Linked DNA regions of Saccharopolyspora erythraea NRRL 2338. Each later gene encodes a partner of the first gene's protein in a complex. Links are inferred from orthologs where the notes say so. Each region holds a gene or a part of one and is shown in the gene's direction. Other genes may lie near its edges. The genes, in order: dnaG and dnaB.

Region 1 (8,024 bases):
GTGAGCGGCACCGTCGCCGAGCACGGCGCGGGCGTGCTCACCCGCTACGCCGCCGACCTGGTGGTGCCGGAGCGGGTGGTGGCCGAGGTCGCGGTGCTCAAGGCCGTCGCGGTGCGCTACGTGATGAGCGATCCGGAACGCCTGCGGATGCAGGAGCGCCAGCGCGCGTTGCTCACCGAGCTGGTCGAGGCGCTCGCGGACCGGGCGCCGGAGTCGCTGGACCCGGCGATGGCGGCGGCGTGGAAGCGGGCGGCCGATGACACCGCGCGGCTGCGGGTGGTGGTCGACCAGGTCGCCTCGCTGACCGACGCGCAGGCCGTCCAGTGGCACCGCTCTCATACACGCAGCGGCACGAAACCGGTGTGAGGTACGTCCGAATGGACGGCGATCAGGGGTGTTTTTTCGGCACACTCTTTACTCAGGGTGTTCGCGGTTCCTAGCCTTCGCTGGAATGGGTGAGCGCCTGGAGCGTGACGGGTGCTGCGCTGGTCCTTCCCCCGGCGACCAGCGCGCCAGGGACCTGTGCGCTCACCCGCGGCGCGGTCCCCGAAGTCCCCGCGCCGCCGCCAACGTGCCCACAGGAGATCCCCGACATGCCCAACCGGCACTACATCCAGAAGCTCGTCGCCGGCGGTGAGCCCTACGTCAACACCGACAACCTGGCGGACTGGATCAACGACCTGCGCTGGAGCGACCCCGCGGCCAGGCAGGCGGCCTCCTACATCGCCCAGGAACTGCGCCTGATGGGCTTGTCCGACGTCGAAGAGTCGCTTCGCTGACGGCCGGGCACGCGCTGGACTGGCAGACTCGGCAGCAGCCGGGTACGCCCACGCGACAGTCCCGTCGACCGATTGGAGTCCAGCGCGGCCATGAGCGAGCACCTCGACTTCAGCCTCAGCCTGCACAAGCACCTCGCTCCGCCACCGGAGCAGCCGTTCTGCTGGTCCCCGTACTCGGTGGCCAGCGCGCTCGGCCTGGTGACCGCCGCCGTCGGCGGCAGCACCAGGGACGAGCTCGCGGCGGCGTTGCGGATCGGCCCCGACGACCTCGGCGGCCTGCTCGACCTGCTCGCCGGTTCGGCCGAGCTCGGCGGTACCGGGCGCTCCGGTGAGGAGCCGGTGCTCGCGGTCGCCAACACCCTCTGGGCCTACGACGACCTGCTGGTCCACGAGTCGTTCCTGCGCGAGCTGAAGAGCTGGCCGGGCAGCGACGTGCGCACCGCACCGTTCCGGGAGCGGCCGGAGACCGCGCGGCAACTGATCAACTCCGACGTCGAGGAGACCACCCGCGGCCTGATCCCGGAGCTGCTCCCCGAGGGCAGCGTCGACCCGGAGACCGTCGCGGCGCTGGTCAACGCCCTCTACCTGCGGACCTCGTGGCAGGAGGCGTTCGACGACAAGGCCACCGCGCCGCGGGTGTTCCACGCGCCGCGGGGCGACCGGGACGTGCCGACGATGCACGTCACCCGGCGCTTCGGCTACGCCGCCGCCGGCGGCTGGCAGGCCGTGACGATCCCGGCGGCGGGCGGTGTCGACGGCGTCGTGCTGCTGCCCGACGAGGGGCTGGACCAGGCCGAGCCCGCGCTCGACGCCGACCGGCTGGAGTCCCTGCTGTCGTCGGCCGAGCAGCAGCGGGTGGAGCTGCTTCTGCCGAAGTTCGACGTGCGCGGTGCGGCGGAGCTGCAACGGCCGCTCGGCGCGCTGGGCGTGCGCACGGTGTTCACGCCGGGAGCGGACTTCTCGCCGCTGACCGACCGCACGCTGCGCGTCTCGACCGTCGTGCACCGTTCGGTGCTGCGCGTCGACGAGAACGGGCTGGAAGGGGCCGCCGCCACGGCGGCGATGATGCGGCTCACCGCGATCGTCCGCGAGGAGGAGCCGATCCGCGTCGAGGTCGACCGGCCGTTCCTGTTCCTGGTGCGCCACCGCAAGACCGGCGCGGTCTACTTCCTGGCCCGCGTGGTCGACCCCGCCTGAAGTCCCGGGCTCAGAGCGGAGCGCGGACGAGCTTGTCCGGGTTGACGATGTCGAACACCTCGCTGACCGCGCCGTCGCGGTAGGCGAAGGTGACCACCCGGCCCTGCCGTTCGGGCAGGGCCGGGAACACCAGGCCCAGGTCGCCGTTGACCAGCACCGGGCGCAAGCCCGAGTACAGGGCCTCGCCGTACTTCTCGAGCAACCCGGCGAGGAAGCGCGCGATCTTCTCCCGGCCCAGGATCGGCCTGCGGGCGGTGCGGGCCCTGCCGTCGCTGTCACCGAACAGGGCGGCCCGCGGGTGCAGCGCGCGGGTGATCTCGGTGATGTCGCCCGAGGCGAGCGCGATGAGGAACCGGTCGAGCATCCGGCGCTGCTCGGGCAACGGCACGCGGGGCGCGGGCTCGGCCGCGGCCAGCGCCCGCCGCGCCCGCGAAGCGTGCTGGCGGGCGGTGGCCACCGCGCACCCGGCGATCTCGGCGATCTCGGTGAACGGGACGTCGAAACCGTCGTGGAGCACGAACGCCAGCCGCTGCTCCGCAGGCAGCTCGTGCAGCACGCGCAACGCCGCCATCCGCATGTCTTCCCTGGTCACGACGATGTTCTGCGGGTCGTGCGAGTCGAGCTCTGTGACCACCGGCTCGGGCAGCCACGGCCCGACGTACTGCTCGCGGCGCACCGCCGCCGACCGCAGGCGGTCCAGGCAGATCCGGCTCACCACCGTCGTCAGCCAGGCGCCCAGCTCGCGGACCGGCGACTTCTCCGCCGCCAGCCGCAACCACGCCTCCTGCACGGCGTCCTCGGCGTCGTCGAGCCGGCCGGTGAGCCGGTAGGCGATCCCGACCAGCCGGCCGCGATGGCCGTCGAACTCGGCCGCGAGGGCGGTGTCGTCGCTGAGCACGCGGCCGATTCTGCCGCAGCCGGCCGGATTCACCGATCGGTGTGCGGTCCAGGACACCACCGCCGGCACCGCCCGCCCGGGCTCGGCGCCCGATCGGCAGCCCCTAGACTGAACGACGTGGCTGGCAGGATCCGGGAAAGCGACATCGCCGAGGTACGCGAACGCAACCGGATCGACGACGTCGTCGGCGAGTACGTCGCGTTGCGCAACGCCGGCGGGGGCGCGCTGAAGGGCCTGTGCCCGTTCCACGACGAGAAGACCCCGTCGTTCAACGTGCGCCCCGGCCACGGCACGTTCCACTGCTTCGGCTGCGGTGAGGGCGGCGACGTCATCGCCTTCCTGATGAAGAGCGAGCACCTCGGCTTCGTCGAGTCCGTCGAGCGGCTGGCCGACCGGGTGGGCATCCAGCTCCAGTACGAGGGCGGCGTCGCGCCGTCCAAGCGCGACCGCGGCACCCGCACCCGGATGGTCGAGGCGCACCGCATCGCCGCGGAGTTCTACGCCGAGCAGCTCCGCTCGCCCGAGGCCCAGCCCGCCCGCGAGTACCTCGCCCGGCGCGGGTTCGACGAGGCCGCCGCCACCAAGTTCGGCTGCGGCTTCGCCCCCGGCGGCTGGGACAAGCTGACGAAGCTGCTGCTGGGCAAGGGTTTCGAGCTCGACGAGCTGTACAAGTGCGGACTGGCCAAGGAGGGCAGGCGCGGCCCGATCGACCGGTTCCACCGGCGGCTGCTGTGGCCGCTGAAGGACCTCGGCGGCGACGTGGTCGGCTTCGGCGCCCGGCGGATCTTCGACGACGACCCGATCGAGGCCAAATACGTCAACACCTCGGCCACCCCGCTGTTCAACAAGTCCCAGGTGCTGTTCGGCATCGACCTGGCCAAGCGGGAGATCGCCAAGCGCCGCCAGGCCGTCGTGGTCGAGGGCTACACCGACGTGATGGCGATGCACCTGGCCGGTGTGCCGACCGCGATCGCCTCCTGCGGCACGGCCTTCGGCGACGAGCACATCTCGGTGCTGCGCAGACTGATGATGGACAACGACCGCTTCAGTGGCGAGGTCATCTTCACCTTCGACGGCGACGAGGCCGGGCAGAAGGCGGCGCTGAAGGCCTTCGAGGGCGACCAGCAGTTCACCACCCACACCTACATCGCCATCACCCCGGACGGCATGGACCCGTGCGAGCTGCGCGAGGCCAGGGGCGACACCGCGGTCAAGGACGTGGTCGCCCGCCGCCGGGAGCTGTTCGAGTTCGCCATCCGCAGCAAGCTCAAGGGTTTCGACCTGGACTCCGTCGACGGCCGGGTCGCGGCCCTGCAGGAGACGGTGCCGCTGGTGGCCCGCATCAAGGACGTCGAGCGCCGCGACGGCTTCGCCGCCAAGCTCGCCTGGTGGGCGGGCTGGACCGACGAGAACCAGGTGGTGCGCCGGGTCCGGGAGGCCGCGGGCACGGCCCCTGCCAAGCCCCGCAGGCGCGCGCCCCGCGGGCAGGAGCCGCTGGGCATCGAGGTCGACCTGCCCAAGCGGCCGCCCCGGCACGACCCGCGCTGGCTGGAGCGCGAGACGCTCAAAGCCGCGTTGCAGGTGCCCGCGCTGGCCGGGCCGCTGTACGACTCGCTGCCGGAGGAGGCGTTCACCGAGCCCGCCTACGCCGAGCTGCACCGCGCCGTGCTGGCCGCCGGGGGCACCTCCAGCGGCCTGGCCGGTGTCGCGCTGGTGGATGCGGTCGGCAGGCACTGCGAGAGCTCGGTGACCCGTAGCCTGCTCACCGAGCTGGCGGTGGAGACGCCCGACACCAAGTCCGAGGAGGATCCCCGCTACGTCGGCGGCGTGATCGCCCGGTTGCAGGAGTGCCTGGTCAGCAGGCAGATCGCGGACATCAAGTCCAGGGTCCAGCGGATGTCGCCGCTGGAGGACCCCGACGAGTACAACGCGCTGTTCGGCGACCTGGTGGCCCTGGAGGGCTACCGCAAGTCGCTGCTGGACCAGGCCCACGCGCTGGGGGCGCTGTGAGCTCCTGGCTCCGCCGGTTCATGGCCAGGCTCAGCGGCACGGCCGCGTTGCCGGAGGGGTTCGCCGGTCGCCTCGAGACCGACGAGCACGTGCTGGCAGTCGCGGACAGCCAGGACGGGCCGGTGGTCGCGACGCACCTCGGGCTGTGGGTTCCCGAGGGCGACGACACGCGGCGGATCGGCTGGCACCTGCTCAGCAAGGCCATCTGGAACGGCGGGGAACTGGGGCTCGTCGAGGCGGAGGAGACCGGTGATGCCGGTGGTGCGGTCCTGCTGCGCGACCTGCCGCGCAGGCGCCTCGCGCTGACCTCGGCCGGCCGGTTGCCCGACGTCGTGCACACGCGCGTCACGTCGTCGATCAAGTCCAGCCAGCACCGCGACCTCGCCGGCGGCGGTGCGTGGTTCGTGCAGCGCAAGGTGCCGGGCCGGGACGGGATCGTGCTGCAGGTGCGGGCCGACACCGACGCCGACGAGACGGCGGTCGCCGAGGTCGCCGCCGAGATCGCCCGGCGCATCGAGGAAGCCAGGAAGGGCCGCGACTGACAGGTCGCTGCCCGGGCTCGGGAGGCGTGGGTGTGGGATCAGCGGCGGTACCTGGAGTTCGGCGAGCAGCGCAACCGGCCCGCCGGTGACCTGCTGGCCGCGGTCGGCGCCCGGACCGCACGGCGCGTGGTCGACCTCGGCTGCGGGCCGGGCAACCTCACGCCGATGCTGACCGGCCGTTGGCCGGAGGCGGTCGTGGAGGCCCTGGACTCGTCGCCGGAAATGGTGGACGCGGCCCGCTCGCGGGGTGTCGACGCCCGCGTCGAGGACGTCCGGGACTGGCGACCGCGGCCCGACACCGACGTCGTGCTGTGCAACGCGGTCCTGCACTGGGTGCCCGAGCACGTCGACCTGCTGCGGCGGTGGATGACCGAGCTGCCCGCGGGTGCCTGGTTCGCCTTCCAGGTGCCGGGCAACTTCGAGTCGCCGTCCTACGCGGCGACCCACGCGCTGATCGCCGAGCCGCGGTGGCGGGACCGGCTCTCGGGACTCCTGCTGACCCCGGACAGCGTCCTGCCGCCCATCGGCTACGCCGACGTGTTCGCCGACGTCGGCGTGGGCGTCGACGCGTGGGAGACCACCTACGTGCACGCGCTCAGCGGGGAGGACCCGGTGCTGGAATGGCTCAGCGGCAGCTCGCTGCGGCCTGTCCGGGCCGCCTTGGACGACAGCGAGTGGGAACACTTCCGCGCCGAGCTGGCGCCGCGGCTGCGCGCGGCCTATCCCCAGCGCCCCGACGGCACGACGTGGTTTCCGTTCCGGCGGATCTTCTGCGTCGCCCACCTGCGGTGACACGCGGGTCACGGCACAAGTGGGGGGTGCGTGAAAGCGCTGGAGCGCATGGGCTAGAGTAGTTCCTGTCAGCGCGACGAGGGCTGACGAAGCGCCAGGTGGCGCGAAAGCTGTACAACATTCCTCCGTAGCTCAATTGGCAGAGCATTCGGCTGTTAACCGAAGGGTTACTGGTTCGAGTCCAGTCGGAGGAGCTTCCACCCCAGGTCGGATGGCCTGGGGTTTTTCTTTTCCGGGCTGAGCCGCCTCGCGCTCGCATCTCCCGCATCGGGTGTCGGCGAATGCGTCCGAATGAACGAAAACCATGTGCCGGGACCGTCCATCCCGATACTTTGGGACATCCGGATCACCCGAAGGGGCGGGGAGCGCGATGTCGGTGGCGGTCAGCCGGGTGGTGCTCGGGGTGCTGTCGGCGCTCACGATCATCGGTGGAGCGGCGCTCGTGGTCATGGTCGTCGTGTACTTCGGCACCAGCGAGTACGTGCCGGAGCTGACCGAGTTCGGCGGGTGGGGAACGATCACCGGCATGTTCGCTCTCGCGTTGTACGTCGCGGGAGCTTTCCACGGGCCGCTGCCCGGGCGGATCGGCGCGGGGATCGGGCTCGCGGGCGCCGGGTACTTCGCCAGCACGATCATCGCCGCCCTCGTCTCGCTGCCGGCCCACCGCGGCGGTCCGCAAGGCAACCTCGAGGACGGGACTCTCGGGTTCCTCTGGCTCGTCGCCGGCGCGTTCTTCGCGTGGCGCGCGGCGACCGGCCGGTGGCCGGTCGAGCCGCTGTCCTCCGCCGCTCAGGAGCGCTGAGCCGACCATCGGGTGCGACTCCGGACTTCCTTGCACGGCAGGGCGGTCGGCGGCGGGGGCATGATCGGTTCTGCTATTCTTTCGGCGGGGCCAGCTGGCCGAAGGGCTGCTGGTTCGACTCCAGTCGGAGGCGCTCGAGCGCGGAGGGGCACCGGCGATCCGGTGTCGCTCCTCGGAGATCGACATCCCTCTTTCACCTGTTCGGGCGATTAAGTGTCGACACGGTCAGGTTCTGGTAACGATCTCAGCTCGGACTCCGATCCGAGTGGTGCTTGGACGTTGGCGGCCCCACTTTTGTTTCGCGGGTATCTGTGCAGGTCAGGATGACTTCGGCGGTGAAGATCGCCGAGCAGTGCGGGGCGCCGCGCCGGCGAGATCAAGTCGTGACGCGGTTTGGCACAACCGGACTTCGGTTACCTCCGTCCTAGGAGTAGCCGAAGATCCGAACGGGGACACAACAGGACGGGGGAAGTAGGAATGTCCGCACCAGGGATCGGCAAGGAATCACACCTCACTCTGCCGGATTTGTCGGCGGTCACCAGGCTGCCGAAGCCGGTGAAAGCGCTCGTGTATCTGCTCATCCTGTCGGTGATGACCGTCGCGGCGCTCGGCGCGCTCGCTGCGACGATCGTGATCCTGGGGCAGCTCACGGGAGCGTTCTCGCTGCTCTGAGGTCCGCCCCGACACGCAACAGGCCGGCGCACCGCACGGGTGCGCTGGCCTTTTCGCGTCGAGGGCGCGGCCGGGCCGTACCGGATTCGCAAACCCGGCGCCGCGGGTTAATTGATGATTCACCTTTTTCGCAATAGCCGCCGAATCCACAGGATTCGCGGGTCCGCGAATATGGGGGAAAGTCCTTGAAACATCCGGATGTCGGGCCGGGGAAAGATCCGGGGCCTGCCGGATGCGAGCCGGCGGGGTCTCCGTTGCGGGCGGCCATCCGTCTCCGCTCGGCTGCCCCTCGACCCCGGTGCTCACCCCTCGGGCAGGCGGCGTGCCGTTGG
Region 2 (8,016 bases), 6.5 Mb from region 1 along the record:
TCGCGCTGTCGCCGTCGACCATGGACCTCAAGGTCCGCGAGGCGGTGCTGCTGGCGATGCCGCTGGACTTCGGTGCGGCCGCCGACGCCGTCGAGCGGTTCCGCGAGCTGCCGCCGATCCCGCTGGGCACCGCCGGGGAGGGCCGCACCTTCTACTCCGGCGGGGACATCGCCCGGGCCGCCAAGCCCCGCATCGCCCAGCTCGGCCTGCCCGAGGACAAGGTCGACGCGGTCAGCTGGCACTTCGGCAACCTGGTGAGCATCGGCAACGCCGTCACCGTCAACGCCGAGGCGCCGGAAGAACCGCCTCCCCCGCCGCCGCCCGCGCCCGCCCCGGATCCGCAGCCCGCGCCGCCTCCGCCGCAGACCGTGCCGTCCGAGACGCCGACCAGCGACGACGTGCAGGCCCCGCCTCCCGGCGCGCCGTTACCGCCCGAGGCGTACGCCGCGCAGGGCGCCGCCGCGCCTTACCGGGCGGTGCCCGGCAACTACTCCTACGTGCCCGGCTCGCTGCCGCCGTGGGCCCGCTACGGCCAGGTGCCCGGCTTCACACCCGACGTCGGCACGCTGACCAGGCCGTGGGCCGAGCAGCAGCAGAAGCAGCGCGAGCAGGAGCAGGTCCGCGCCGTCGGCAACGCCGAGGCCCTGCCCACCACCGGCGGCGACCGGGTGGCCCTGCCGGTGCTGCTGGCGGCTGTCTCGATCGCCGGACTGACCGCCGCGCTCGTGCGCACGTGGGTCCTGCGGAGGCAGTGACCAGGGGCGGGTTCGGCCGCGGACCGGCCATGACCTGCGGCGTGAGGCCCCGGGTGAGGCCTGTCGGGCGCCCTTGCTACCTTTGAACGGTTCGTCGACGCGACGACCCTCCTGCCACGGAGAGCCCGTGGCCGTGAGTCCACAGGAGGTGAGTGGTCTTCATGCGTCATTACGAGCTCATGGTCATCCTCGACCCGAGCCTGGACGAGCGCACTGTCGCTCCGTCACTGGAAAACTTCCTCAACGTCATCCGCAACGACGGTGGCAGCGTCGAGAAGGTCGACGTCTGGGGTCGCCGTCGGCTCGCCTACGAGATCGACAAGCAGGCCGAGGGCATCTACGTGGTCCTCGACCTCAACAGCGAGCCGGCCTCCGTCAAGGAGCTCGACCGCCAGCTGAACCTCAACGAGACGGTGCTGCGGACCAAGGTGCTGCGCCGCGTCGTGGAGCCGCGCAAGGCCGCCCGCGTCGCCCGTGCCGCTGCCAAGGCCAAGAACCGTCCCGAGGCGTCCGTCTGACCTGCGCCGCGCGCAGCTAGCAGGCGAGCCCGCATCTAGGAGAGCTGGAGTCCCAGGCGATGGCTGGTGAAACGGTAATCACGGTGGTCGGCAACCTGACCGCCGATCCGGAACTGCGCTTCACCCCGTCCGGCGCCGCGGTCGCGAACTTCACGGTCGCCTCCACCCCCCGGACGTTCGACCGCCAGACCGGCGAGTGGAAGGACGGCGAGGCGCTGTTCCTGCGCTGCAACATCTGGCGGCAGGCGGCGGAGAACGTCGCCGAGTCGCTCACCCGCGGCATGCGGGTGGTCGTGCAGGGCCGGCTGCGCCAGCGTTCCTTCGAGACGAAGGAAGGCGAGAAGCGCACCGTCGTCGAGCTGGAGGTCGACGAGATCGGCCCCTCGCTGCGCTACGCGACCGCGAAGGTCAACAAGGTCAGCCGCAGCGGTGGCGGGTTCGGCGGCCCCGGTGGGGGCGCCCCGCCCGCGGACGACCCGTGGGGCTCGGCCCCGCCTGCCGGTTCCGGCGGCGGGTTCAGCGACGAGCCGCCTTTCTGACGGCGCCACCCCGCACCAAAGACAGAAGTTTTCGCTCAGGAGGAAGACCGATGGCCAAGGCGCCCGTGCGCAAGCCGAAGAAGAAGGTCTGCGTGTTCTGCAAGGACAAGGCCGCGCAGAGCATCGACTACAAGGACACGACGCTGCTGCGGAAGTACATCTCCGACCGCGGCAAGATCCGTGCCCGTCGCGTGACCGGCAACTGCAGCCAGCACCAGCGCGACGTCGCCATCGCGGTGAAGAACGCCCGCGAGATGGCGCTGCTGCCCTACACCTCGACCGCTCGCTGATCGCTGGAAGGAGACACGTCGTGAAGATCATCCTCACCGCTGACGTGACCGGCCTCGGCGAGTCCGGCGACATCGTCGAGGTCAAGGACGGCTACGCCCGCAACCTGCTGCTGCCCCGCGGCCTGGCGATCGTGGCCACCAAGGGTGCGCAGAAGCAGGTCGAGACGATCCGCCGCACCCAGGAGGCCAAGCGGGTCCGCAACCTGGAGCACGCCCAGGAGCTCAAGCAGCAGCTGCAGGGCCTGGGCGCGGTCACGCTGACCGCCAAGGTCTCCAAGCAGGGCAAGCTGTTCGGTTCGATCACCGCCGCCGACATCGTCTCCGCGGTGCGCAAGGCCGGTGGCCCGAACCTGGACAAGCGCTCGGTCGACACCCGCGGGCACATCAAGTCCCTGGGCAAGCACGCCGTCGACGTGCGCCTGCACCCCGACGTCAAGGCGTCGGTCAGCGTTCAGATCTCCGCCGCGAGCTGAACGGACGCCGCCGGCCGTCGTCGGCGGCGATCGAGCGGATGATGCCGGTCCCCGGGCTCGACCGGACCGGCACCCCGCCGGGTTTCGCGGATGGCGCCCCCGTTCTGGTCCTTCTTGATCCATACGGGGGCGTCGTCACCCTGATGACGTAGTCCTGGTCACTCCCGACCTGGTAGACGTATCGCGTTCCGACACGCCGAAGAACGAGCTCGCTCGCGACACGCCGAGAGTTTTCCCCGGATTTCTTCCACAGCTTGCACACACCCGCTGAGCTGGGGTTTCTGGTCGATCTTGACCGGTTGTCCCCAGGTTGTCCCCAGCGGTCCAGCAGCCTGGGGGACAGTTGTCCCCAGGCTTCCACAAGCTGTCCACAGGTTGTCCCGGGGTTTGTCCACAGCTCGGCTTGCCTGCTCCAAGCGGGCGATCTAGCTTCTCCGCGCGTGTGGTGTCGCAACTGCGAGTGATCTTGAGCGCTCGCGCGCCAGACTGCGTCCGACGGCTGCACGGGTCGGCATCGGCGTCGTGCCCGGGCACATGACCTGTCGTGCGCACAGGTCGCCTCATCGCGTCGCGCCCGGCGCGGTGGTCCTCGAGGAGGTGTCAGGTACCGGTGACGTTGGCCGACGAACGAGGAGCCGAACCTTCCCCCGGCGGCGGCGGATCCGCGAACTACGACGGGTCGTTCGAACGTCAGCCCCCGCAGGACATCGCCGCCGAGCAGTCCGTCCTCGGCGGCATGATGCTGAGCAAGGACGCCATCGCCGACGTCGTGGAAGTGCTGCGGCCCAACGACTTCTACCGGCCGGCCCACCAGGCCATCTACGACTGCGTCCTCGACCTGTACGGGCGCGGTGAGCCCGCCGACGCGATCACCGTCTCCGCCGAGCTCGACCGCAGGCAGGAACTGCTGCGCGTCGGCGGCGCCCCGTACATGCACACCCTCATCGCGACGGTGCCGACCGCAGCGAACGCGGGCTACTACGCCGAGATCGTCGCCGAGAAGGCGTTGCTGCGTCGGCTGGTCGAGGCCGGCACGCGCATCGTGCAGCTCGGCTACCACGGTTCGGAGGGCTCGCCGATCGAGGAGGTCGTCGACCGCGCGCAGGCCGCGATCTACGACGTCACCGAGCGCAGGACAAGCGAGGACTACGCCGCCCTCGAGGACCTCCTGCAGCCCACCATGGACGAGATCGACGCCATCGCCTCCCGCGGCGGCGAGTCCCTGGGCATCCCGACCGGCTTCACCGACCTCGACGCCGTCACGAACGGCCTGCACCCGGGCCAGATGATCATCGTCGCGGCTCGACCCGGTGTGGGCAAGTCGACGCTTGGACTGGACTTCGCCCGGTCGGCGTCGATCAAGCACGGCCTGGCCAGCGTCATCTTCTCCCTGGAGATGGGCAAGACCGAGATCGTGATGCGAATGCTCTCGGCAGAGGCCCGGATCCGGCTCGGCGACATGCGCGGCGGCCGGATGACCGACGACGACTGGACGCGGCTGGCGCGGCGGATGAGCGAGATCAGCGAGGCGCCGCTGTTCGTCGACGACTCGCCGAACCTGACGATGATGGAGATCCGCGCGAAGGCCCGCAGGCTCAAGCAGCGCAACGACATCCAGCTCATCGTGGTCGACTACATGCAGCTGATGACCTCGGGCAAGCGCGTCGAGTCGCGTCAGCAGGAGGTCTCGGAGTTCTCGCGTAACCTCAAGCTGCTGGCCAAGGAGCTCGAGGTGCCGGTGGTGGCGATCTCGCAGCTCAACCGAGGTCCCGAACAGCGCACGGACAAGAAGCCGCAGCTTTCGGACCTGCGCGAGTCGGGTTCGCTGGAGCAGGACGCCGACATGGTCATACTGATCCACCGCCCCGACGCCTTCGAGCGCGACGACCCGCGCATGGGCGAGGCGGACCTGATCCTGGCCAAGCACCGCGCCGGTCCGACGTCGACCATCACCGTGGCCCACCAGCTGCACTACAGCCGTTTCGTGGACATGGCCCAGGAATAGCGTCGGGCGCTGCCGGGGGATCGGTGCAGCCGGGGATCAGTCGTCGGCGAGGATCGCGTACAGGTCCGAATCGCGCCAGCCATCGCGAACGTACGCCGTACCCCGCATCCGGCCCTCGTACCGCATGCCGATCTTGCGCAACACCGCCGCCGAGGCGAGGTTGCGCGGGTCGCAGGTGCCGAACATGCGGTGCCGCCCGTGCTCGCCGAAGCCCATGCGCAACAGCTCTCGCGCCGCAGCCGTAGCTATGCCCTTGCCCCACAGCCGTGGATGCACCGCGTACGCGATCTCGCCGGTGCTCGGGCCGTGCAGCTTCAGTTCGGCAGTGCCCACAACGTCGCCGTCGACGAGGACCCCGAACACCAGCCGGTTCGGAGGTGCCGCGACCGCGGCCCGCACATATGCCCGCGTCTGGTCGTAAGTGTTGGGTCCCCACGCCTGGAAGCGGCACGACTCCGGCAAGCGGGCCCAGTCGTGCACGGCAGCGACGTCGTCGAGCGCGAGCGGCCGGAGGTTGAGCGCCATGGCGGCACATTAGATCAGCACGGACGCAGGCACAGCCGACCAGTCGCACGGCCACAACTCGCGAAGAAGTGCCACGAATTCGAGACCTGCAGAACGGCTGCCGGGTTTCGGCTGTCCGTTCAGCTCGTTGTGGCCTGGGTGCGGCGGGCGTAGGCGCGGGCGGCGCGGGCGCGGTCACCGCAGCGAGTGGAGCACCAGTGGCGGCGTCCGGTGCGCAGCAGGTAGCGGCTGCAGGGGGTGGAGGCGCAGGCGGTGAGGCGTTCGGCGTCGGGGCTCGTGAGCAGGTCCGCGGTGTCGGCGGCGAGCACGGCCAGGGCGTGCTCGACGATCTGCGTGGTGGGGTGGGCGGTCTCGCGGTAGAGGCCGCGGGCCGGGTCCCAGCGGAGCAGGGAGGCCGCGGGGGCGCGGGTGAGCGCGTCGTTGACGGCGGCCAGCGCCCCGTCGGGGGCGGGCCGGCCGGCGGTGTGGGCGGCGAGGAGGGCCCGGACCTGCTCGCGCAGGGAGCGCAACAGGGTGGCGCACATCTCCATCATGCCGGTGTCGACGGGAGCGAGGCCGCGGTCGACGAGCCACTGTTCGGCGGCCCGACCGCCCTCTTCGAGTACGGCGGCCTGCGGTTCCTGACCGACCCGACCTTCGACGCCCCCGGCGACTACCCGACGCCCAGCGGCGCCGTCCTGACCAAGACCGCCCCTGCCGACGGCACCCCCGCCGACCTGGGCCGTGTCGACGTGGTCCTGCTTTCCCACGACGAGCACGCCGACAACCTCGACCACTCCGGACGCGCGCTGCTCGCCGACGTCCCGCTCACCCTCACCACGCCCGGCGGCGGGCGCCGCCTGGGCGAGCGGGCCAGGGGACTGGCCGACTGGGAGTCGATCGAGCTGGACCGCCCCGACGGCGGCACGCTCACCGTCACCGGCGTGCCCGCCCTCCACGGCCCCGGACCGCGCGAGGAGGTCGAAGCGATCACCGGGGAGGTCGTCGGCTTCGTCCTGACCGCCGAGGATCTGCCCACGGTCTACGTCAGCTCAGGCGGGCAGGCGCGTTCAGCGCACCCGAGCAGTGGAGCTTCGACTGGGAGTGGTCCTGCACCCGGGACGAGTGGCTGGATCTTCTCCCCAGTTTCGGCAGCCTCACCCGGCTCCCGCCGGACCTGGTCCGCCAGCATGTGCGGCAACGGTTCGTCCACGGCGCCCTCGTATTCGATCCACCGCACCAGGTCGATACCGGCGAGGAAGCGCCACAGCGCGGCGTAGGCGGAACGCGAGACCGCTGCCAGCTCCTCGACCAGAACCGCGCTGCTGTCGTTGCCCAGCGCGTCCTGTCCGCCTTTGTGCCGGTAGCAGACATAGCCGGTGGCCTGACCGTCCGGTTCCTGGTGCAGGGCGAATCGCAGCGAGGTCGTGCCGCCGCGTGCGTATGCCTCGTCGAAGAGACGCACGTTCCAATGGCAGTCGGCTCGGTCCGGCCAACCGACCGAGGACGCTCTGACCTGGTCGTAGACCTTCTCGATCAACGGGCGTGCCTGAGCACGATCGACCAGCCGGACCGTTCCCTCGCCGAAGCCCGTGCCGGGGCGGAAGGACATGGAGCGCTTCTCGCAACGGATTCGGTTCCCCTGCGTGGCGGGGCCGTAGCCGTAGCGACCGTAGATCGCGGCTTCGGAAGGACGTAGCACGGCAACCGGTTCACGGCCCTGCTCGTGCAGGTCGGCGAGCTGCCGACGCATCATCGCGGTGAGGATTCCACGGCGCCGGTGCGTCGGAGCCACGCCGACCGAGGCGACGCCCGCGACGGGCACGAGTGCGCCGGGGACGGTCAGGACCCGGGGATAGAGGGAAACGCCTCCAACAGGGACTTCCTGGTCGAACGCGGCGATGGTGCGATCCAGGTCGGTGGCCGCGCGCTGGTTGACGATCTCCGCGTCGGAGCGGTCCATGCCGTAGGTGTCGGCGATCATCCGAGCCCAGGCTTCGAACTCGTCGTCGGTGATGGGACGAAGCGGGTGGGGATCGGCCATCCGCCCTGTGTAGTACGCGCCGAACGCCGATGCGACCGATTTTGCTGTCCCGGCGGGAAAGGTGCATCGGTCAGGCGCGTCGGGGGCGGGCTCTGATGTGGAAGCGCTCGCCCTGCGGCCCGAGGATGCTCAGGTACTCGACCGGCTGGGTGCCGGCGTTGCCGAACCAGTGCGGGAGGTGGGTGTCGAACTCGGCGACCTCGCCGGCGGTCAGGACCAGGTCCTGGTCGCCGAGCACCAGGCGCAGCCGCCCGTTGAGGACGTACAGCCAGTGATAGCCCTCGTGCGAGCGGGGATCGGGTTCGACGTCGGTGGGTCCGGCCGGGAGGATCTGCTTGAACGCCTGCAAACCACCGGGTTTGCGGGTCAGCGGGATCACGGTCATGCCGTTGCGGGTGATCGGACGGGGATGCACCCGGGGATCGCCGCTGGCCGGTGCGCCGACGAGTTCGTCGAGCGGCACCTGGTACGCATTCGCCAGCGGCAGCAGCAGTTCCAGGCCCGGTTTGCGGTGCCCGGACTCCAGCCGGGAAAGCGTGCTGACCGGAATGCCGGTGGTCTCCGACAGGGCGGTCAGGGTCGCGCCGCTGCGGCGGCGGAGCGCACGGAGTCGCGGGCCGACGGCGCTGAGCACGGTGTCGAACTCGTCGCTCATACCTCCACTGTGCCGAACGTTTTGCACTTCCAGCAAAGAACTTTGCCGGTTCACCCTCGGCGGGGGCAGGTTGGTGCCGGAGGTGGTCGCGATGACCCAGGAGTCCCGGAACAGCCGGTATGACGTGGTGATCGTCGGTGGTGGGCCGGCTGTGCACCGGCGAGCTGATCCCGCTCCGGGCGCTGGAGTGCGGGTCGCGGGCGACCTCGCCGATCCCGCCGCGAACGTCCTCG

What was found.
Region 2: the proteins of dnaG (region 1) and dnaB are in contact, whole or in part, in a crystal structure (PDB 2R6A), measured with the Geobacillus stearothermophilus proteins. The link is inferred for Saccharopolyspora erythraea NRRL 2338 from one-to-one orthologs. Residues at the interface, in WP_049624496.1 of Geobacillus stearothermophilus: Lys456, Leu457, Leu458, Pro459, Ala460, Asn463, Ala464, Leu467, Leu535, Leu536, Ile537, Ala538, Gln544, Glu545, Asp548, Tyr549, His552; in WP_033016901.1 of Geobacillus stearothermophilus: Ser13, Glu15, Ala16, Gln18, Glu91, Leu92, Asp94, Ala95, Val96, Pro97, Thr98, Ala99, Ala100, Asn101, Tyr104, Tyr105, Ile108.

What each region holds. Positions count from the first base shown.
Region 1 is NC_009142.1:1,651,407-1,659,430, forward strand. What follows is about bases 2,567-5,437. They hold dnaG (DNA primase), read left to right. Parts: upstream 2,567-2,991; coding sequence 2,992-4,884; downstream 4,885-5,437. Other genes in these bases: SACE_RS07375 (sigma-70 family RNA polymerase sigma factor), read right to left, coding at 2,567-2,874; SACE_RS07385 (hypothetical protein), read left to right, coding at 4,905-5,426. Also shown: SACE_RS07360 (deoxyguanosinetriphosphate triphosphohydrolase), read left to right, coding at 1-366; SACE_RS07365 (hypothetical protein), read left to right, coding at 594-779; SACE_RS07370 (serpin family protein), read left to right, coding at 870-1,976; more of SACE_RS07375, read right to left, coding at 1,987-2,566; SACE_RS07390 (trans-aconitate 2-methyltransferase), read left to right, coding at 5,457-6,218; SACE_RS07400 (hypothetical protein), read left to right, coding at 6,589-7,020; SACE_RS07405 (hypothetical protein), read left to right, coding at 7,498-7,692. UniProt on the Escherichia coli protein: RNA polymerase that catalyzes the synthesis of short RNA molecules used as primers for DNA polymerase during DNA replication.
Region 2 is NC_009142.1:8,151,071-8,159,086, reverse strand. Bases 2,520-5,382 are described here. They hold dnaB (replicative DNA helicase), read left to right. Parts: upstream 2,520-3,185; coding sequence 3,186-4,580; downstream 4,581-5,382. Other genes in these bases: SACE_RS38135 (ABATE domain-containing protein), read right to left, coding at 5,225-5,382; SACE_RS35450 (GNAT family N-acetyltransferase), read right to left, coding at 4,617-5,105; rplI (50S ribosomal protein L9), read left to right, coding at 2,520-2,575. In the rest of the region: SACE_RS35480 (hypothetical protein), read left to right, coding at 1-755; rpsF (30S ribosomal protein S6), read left to right, coding at 917-1,273; SACE_RS35470 (single-stranded DNA-binding protein), read left to right, coding at 1,333-1,812; rpsR (30S ribosomal protein S18), read left to right, coding at 1,863-2,102; more of rplI, read left to right, coding at 2,123-2,519; more of SACE_RS38135, read right to left, coding at 5,383-5,635; SACE_RS38130 (MBL fold metallo-hydrolase), read left to right, coding at 5,570-6,364; SACE_RS35435 (helix-turn-helix domain-containing protein), read right to left, coding at 7,199-7,783; SACE_RS35430 (hypothetical protein), read left to right, coding at 7,875-8,016. UniProt on the Escherichia coli protein: The main replicative DNA helicase, it participates in initiation and elongation during chromosome replication. Travels ahead of the DNA replisome, separating dsDNA into templates for DNA synthesis.